2 regions of the Arthrobacter sp. R1-13 genome follow, and region 1 is predicted to be linked to the other one. Evidence: riboswitches for the same ligand, from Rfam matches in the RefSeq annotation. Region 1 holds a riboswitch; the other holds the start of a gene.
What was found. Region 1 has a riboswitch for S-adenosylmethionine ahead of M1D88_RS13780 (aminotransferase class V-fold PLP-dependent enzyme). Riboswitches for the same ligand answer to the same signal wherever they lie in the genome.
Positions count from the first base shown of each region.

Region 2: it holds a riboswitch for S-adenosylmethionine, as region 1 does, so the genes downstream of both, metX (homoserine O-acetyltransferase MetX) here and M1D88_RS13780 (aminotransferase class V-fold PLP-dependent enzyme) in region 1, are expected to answer to the same signal.

Region 1 is NZ_CP096420.1:2,973,960-2,977,164, forward strand. It holds gene rsgA (ribosome small subunit-dependent GTPase A) at 1-624, shown strand, start outside; gene hisN (histidinol-phosphatase) at 703-1,515, shown strand; SAM riboswitch class IV at 1,676-1,789, shown strand; gene M1D88_RS13780 (aminotransferase class V-fold PLP-dependent enzyme) at 1,823-3,205, shown strand, end outside.
Region 2 is NZ_CP096420.1:1,452,636-1,455,840, forward strand. It holds gene M1D88_RS06580 (CPBP family intramembrane glutamic endopeptidase) at 1-762, shown strand, start outside; gene M1D88_RS06585 (VOC family protein) at 906-1,544, opposite strand; SAM riboswitch class IV at 1,697-1,812, shown strand; gene metX (homoserine O-acetyltransferase MetX) at 1,825-3,003, shown strand; gene M1D88_RS06595 (MFS transporter) at 3,184-3,205, shown strand, end outside.

The DNA of each region.
Region 1 (3,205 bases):
GCCGACGTCAAGGACCCGGCCGAGCTGCTGGCCAACTACCGCCATCTGGACTTTCCGGTCATTATCAGCCGCACCGCTGACTCAGCGGCTTCAGGCATCGATGCCCGCTCGGATGACGGGCTGTCAGCCCGTCTGGACCGTGAAGCAGTCGCGCAGCTGCGCCATCACCTTGACGGCAAAGTCACCGTCATGCTCGGCCACTCGGGCGTTGGCAAGTCCACCATGGTGAATGCCCTCACCGGCGCTGAACGGGCCACCGGAGGGGTCAATGCCGTGACAGGCCGCGGCCGCCACACGTCGTCGTCGGCCCTTGCCTTGAAAGTGACCGGCGCTCCCACGGGAAGCTGGATCATCGACACACCCGGAATCCGCTCCTTCGGCCTGGCCCACGTGGATCCGGACAGGATCCTGCACTCCTTCCCGGACCTTGAGCCTGGGACCGAGGCTTGTGAGCGCGGCTGCAAGCACGACGCCACAGCAGTTAACTGCGGAGTGGATGCCTGGGTGGCCGAAGGCCATGCCGGAGCATCCGGTGCCGCACGGCTCGCTTCGCTCCGGCGCCTCCTCGGCACAGATCCCCGCATGGAAGCACAGGAAACAAAGGAACTCGGCAGCGTCTCCTAAAGGCACGCTGGGGTCATATTGGCAGCGTTGCTGCACCGCTTCCGGGCCTGAAGGCCGCCGAGACGGTAGTTTGGAACAATGACCCAACCCGCTTCGAGCTACAACGATGACCTGCGCCTCGCCCACGTCCTGGCTGACTCCGTGGACGACCAGACCATGAGCCGCTTTAAGGCGCTTGACCTTCAGATCGAAACGAAGCCTGATCTGACACCGGTTACAGACGCTGACAAGGCTGCCGAGGAATCCATTCGCGGGCAGCTGTCGCGCTCGCGCCCCCGCGACGCGGTCCTCGGTGAGGAGTTCGGAAGCTCAGGGCACGGTTCCCGTCGCTGGATCATCGATCCCATCGACGGAACAAAGAACTTCGTTCGGGGCGTGCCGGTCTGGGCCACCCTCATCGCGCTCGTAGATGAAGGCGAACCCGTAGTTGGCCTGGTCAGTGCGCCGGCTCTGGGCAAACGCTGGTGGGCAGCCAAAGGCGCGGGGGCATACATGGGCCGATCCCTGGCTGCGGCCACCAGACTGCGTGTCTCAAACGTCTCGGAGCTTTCCGACGCTTCGTTGTCCTACTCCAGCCTGGGTGGCTGGAAGGAACGCGGGAACCTCGATGAGTTTCTGGGATTGACTGAGGAGGTCTGGAGGACAAGGGCTTACGGGGATTTCTGGTCCTATTGCCTGGTTGCCGAGGGTGCAGTGGATATAGCCTGCGAGCCCGAACTGAATCTTTACGACATGGCGGCGCTGGTTCCCATTGTGACCGAAGCGGGCGGGCGGTTCACCTCATTGGAGGGCGACGACGGTCCCTTCGGAGGCAATGCCCTCGCTACCAACTCGATCCTCCACTCAGAGGTGCTCAAGCGGCTCAACCCAAATCTGGACGACCTCTTATAGTAGACCGGCTGACGAATTATCGACTGCGGAACATCCAGCTAAGGGTGTTCCGCCGTCGTTTTGTTCGGTCAAACGGTTGTTTGTCCACCTGCCGTAACAATCGGCTTAACATTTGGATCGACTTTTTTATGGCTGACTGAATGTCTTAAGCTCGATATCAGGTCACGAGTGCCAGCGCTAAACCCCGGTTTGCTGGCCGGCAACCCTCCATTCGCGGTGGGGTGCCCCGGGTGACGACCAGGCCGGTCCGGAACGGACCCGGCAAGCGCGGATCCCGGCTGAGGGGTCCTGTTCGAGTGAGGTCCCGTTGACTACTGCCATTTACTCCCCCGACGCCGCTGCTGCTGACGCTTCTTTTAGCGAACAGCACGTTGCCCTCTCTGTTTCCCGTCGCCCGCTTGCAGCCGTCACCGGGGCGGAAATCCAGGCGCCGCTCATCCAGGGCGGACACATCCGCTACGCCAACCTCGACTACGGCGCGTCGGCACCAGCGCTCTCCGTTGTCTCGGCCTACCTGAACGAGATCCTGCCCTATTACGCGAGTGTCCACCGCGGCGCGGGTTACGCCTCACAGATCAGCACCTCCGTTTACGAGAACTCGCGCAACATTGTTCGCGACTTCGTAGGCGGCCGCTCCGATGATTCCGTGATTTTCACGCGCAACACCACTGATTCGCTGAATCTCCTGGCCGGGTGCCTCCCCGCAGCAGGCGGACAGCACATTGGTGAAGTGCTGTATCTCGACATCGAACACCACGCCAACCTGCTTCCGTGGCAGGGAGTCCCGCACCGCAGCGTCGTGGCAGAGGAGACCCTCGCCGGAACCATCGCCAATCTCCGCGCAGAGCTGGAACAGGGCGACATCAGCCTGCTTGCGGTCACCGGAGCCTCAAACGTCACCGGTGAAATCCTGCCCATTCGCGAACTGGCCGCATTGGCGCACCAATTCGGCGCCCGGATCGTCGTTGACGCGGCCCAGCTTGCTCCGCACCGCCGCATCAACATTGCAGCGGACGACGTCGATTACCTCGCCTTTTCGGGTCACAAGCTCTACGCTCCATTCGGTTCCGGCGTCCTGGTGGGCCGCCCTGACTGGCTCGACGCCGGCACACCCCACCTTGCAGGCGGCGGCGCGGTCCGCGAAGCCAGGCTGGACAGCGTCAGCTGGACGACTGGCCCGGCACGCCATGAGGGCGGCTCCCCCAACGTTCTGGGCGCTGCGACCCTTGCCCGGGCCACCCAGGTCATTGCCGCCCTGGACCAGGACCTGTGGCACGCCCACGAGTCGGCCATCCGTTCCTTCCTCGTCGAAGGGCTGCAGAAGATCGAAGGCGTCACCGTTCACCAGATCTTCAGTGACACCGATTCCGCCACAGACACGATCGGCGTCGTGAATTTCTCGGTAGAGGGCTACGACGCGGGCCTGGTGGCCGCATACTTGTCAGCGGAGCACGGCGTGGGGCTCCGCGACGGCCGTTTCTGCGCCCATCCGCTCCTGAAGCGGCTGGGCCTGCCCTCAGGATCGTTGCGGGCAAGCTTCGGCTTGGGCTCCCGCCTCGAGGACGCCCAGCGGCTGCTTGCGGGCATCGAGGAGCTGCGCCGTACGGGTCTTGGCTGGGACTACGTAGTCGACGCCGGACGCTGGGTGCCGGCAAATGACACCCGCACCTACCCTGAATGGGCACCAAAC
Region 2 (3,205 bases), 1.5 Mb from region 1:
GTGCCATCCCGCCGTCGTCTGCGGATTGAAGTGTTGATTGTCCTGGGCCTCTCCCTGGGCCAGTCCGCCGTTTACTCAGGTGTGCAGCTGCTGGACAAGATGAGCCAGGCGCCGCTGGCCCAGGGCACGTCCACCCTCAACCGTTCCCAAAGTACGCGGGAATACTTCGACCTGACCTACCAATTGCTGGACATTGCCTTTGCCCTGGTGCCGGTGCTCCTGGTCTTCTACTTCCTCACGGAACAACGGCCCGCAGGCCTTCGGGGACAGTCCGCGTTCGGCAAGCTGGGCTTCGACCTGGCCCGGCCGGGGAAGGACCTGCTGCAAGGGGTGGGACTCGCCGCCTTGATCGGCATCCCCTCGCTTGCGCTCTATGCCGTTGGCAGGCAGCTGGGCATCACCACCGCCATCATCCCGAGCGCCCTTGACGACTACTGGTGGACCGTCCCGGTTCTGATTCTCTCTGCCATCCGGCACGGGATCGTCGAGGAAGTCATCGTGGTGGGGTATCTGCTCAACCGGCTCGGGAAGTTCGGCTGGAGCGTGCCGCTGGCCATCTTCACCAGCGCAGTGCTCCGTGGAAGCTACCACCTGTACCAGGGCTTTGGCCCCTTCATCGGCAACGCGGTGATGGGAGCTGTGTTCGCATGGCTTTACACCCGGACGCGCAGGGTAATGCCCCTCGTGATTGCCCACGCCCTGCTGGACATAGTGGCCTTCGTGGGCTTCAGTCTCTTTGGCAAGGCAATCGGGCTGGGGTAAGGGCGTAAAGGAATTCGGCCACCATCAGCAAGTGACGTCATTGGCACCCGCTGTTGGCGGCCGAAGTATTGTGGGCAGACTTTGCCCGTGGATATGGGGGAGCTCTCTCCAAAGAACGAGGTAGCCTCCCAACAGTGGCTGGATCAGATGGTGACTGCTCCGATGGGGGTTTCGAACGTGACGGACAGAATCCCCGGCGTTCCGTGCGGTGCGAGCCAGTTTACGGCGACGTCTTCAAGAGGCCTCTCCACGGGCTCACCCAGCCATTCGGTGACCCGCTCGGCTGATCCGGCAATGGTGAGGCTGGACATCTTGACGCTGCTTGGGTACGCGTTGGACGGGTGCAATGACGGGTCACCTTCCCACTTGAGCATGTAGGGAACCTGGGGATCGGCGATGAGTCCCAGGATGCCTATTTGCTTCCAAACGAGTTCGCGTCCGTCCGGGAATTTACGGTTTCCATTGACGGCCGCACGGCCAAGCCGCTCCTCGAACGGCGCCAGGTCGTCTACTTCGACGCACCAGCCCATCCAGCCCCCGCCAGCCGCCGAGCGGGCCCGGACGGCCTGTCCGAAGGGTGCTTTATCTGATGCCGGGTGGTCAAGGACCTCCACGACTTCAAGGTATTTGTGCCCGGCGAGCGGGATGATCATGTTCCGGGTTCCAAAGCGGGGATGTACCCCGCCTTTCACAGCTTCGACGCCCAAGGCGGACGAAATTCGTTCGGTAGTGGCCGCGAGGCCATCGTTTTCACAGGCGTAAGAGACGTGATCCATGCGCATAGCCTTCATCTTGGCACTTTGTGATGGGCCTCTCAGCTTAGGGTCACCTAACTGCGCTACTATCGCGCGTCGTCGTCGCCCTTTGTCCTCCTGAGTCATATTGCTGTCACAATCTTCGCTATTACGGCACCGTTCTCCGTAGACTTTGAAAAGGTCATGAGTGCCAGCGACAGCCCCGGCTTGCTGGCCGGCAACCCTCCTTCCGCGGTGGGGTGCCCCGGGTGAAGACCTGGCCTGTCAGTCAGCTGATGGCAGGCAAGCGCGTAGAAAAGGTCCTCTTATGACGATTGCCGTCAACCGCACCGGCGTACCTGGAATCCAACTGCCCGGAACCGAACTGCCTGCAACGGAACCCGTTGCGCATCCGAAGAGCGTTCCGGACGGGACTGTCCGGTTCCTCACCATCGGCGGCCTCAAACTCGAAGCCGGGGGCCACCTTCCCGACGTCACGTTGGCCTACGAAACTTGGGGAACCCTCAACAGTGATGGCTCCAACGCTGTCCTGATCCAGCATGCCCTTACCGGGAGCACGCATGTTACCCGCGGTGAGAGCGAGGAGGAAGGCTGGTGGGAACAGCTGGCGGGTCCGGGAGCCCCCGTTGACACCGACAAGTTCTTCGTCGTCTCCATCAACATCCTCGGTGGCTGTTACGGGTCCACGGGACCCTCGACGGCGGCACCCGATGGGCGTCCATGGGGCTCACGCTTCCCGCTGGTGACGCTGCGGGATACGACGGCGGCGGAAGCGCGCCTTGCTGACGCCTTGGGCATCGGCAGCTGGTATGCCGTGCTGGGCGGCTCCCTCGGCGGTGCCCGTGCCCTTGAGTGGGCTGTCAGCCATCCGGGACGGGTGCAGCGCTGTGGAGTGATCTCCATCGGCGCGCGCAGCACCGCAGAGCAGATCGCTTTTGCCCAGGCTCAGACTCTTGCCATCCGACAGGACGTCAATTTCAACGGCGGGGACTACTACGGTGGGCCCGAGCCCGAAGCAGGGCTCGCCCTTGCCCGACGCATCGCCCACATCACCTACCGTTCAGCTGCTGAACTGGACACGAGATTCAGCCGGGATGCCCAGCGTGGCGAAAGCCCGCTGCAGGCAATGTCGTTGGGGGAGCGTGGCCGGTACCAGGTGGAAAGTTATCTGGACCACCAGGGCAGCAAGCTGGTAAAGCGTTTTGACGCCAACAGCTACATTGCCATCACCGAGGCGCTCATGAGCCACGACGTCTGCCGGGGGCGCGGCCCACTCAAGGACGCGTTGTCTGCCGCGACCGCCGAGTTCTTTGTGGCGGCGGTGGACACGGACCGGCTGTACTTTCCTGCACAGTCCCGCGAGCTTGCCCAGGCGCTGCCGGGCGACGTTCCCGTCCACGTCATTGAGGCACCGATTGGCCATGACGGTTTCCTCACGGAGATCGGGCAGCTCAGCGAAGAGCTGCGCAGGAGCTTCTTTCCCTAGGCAGGCCTCGAGCGCGCAGTTTCTGCATTTTTGCAGAGCATGTCTGCACTTTTCGCCGTTGAGCCTGCACTGATGTGAGGCCATACTCGATGAATCCGGCGGTTCGTGGTGCAGGTCACCAGCGTCCGCCTTCGAATGGTTCCACGTGGCGTCGATGTAGACGCTGAAGGAGTTCGCATCATGAGTACGGAAAACTCCGCCG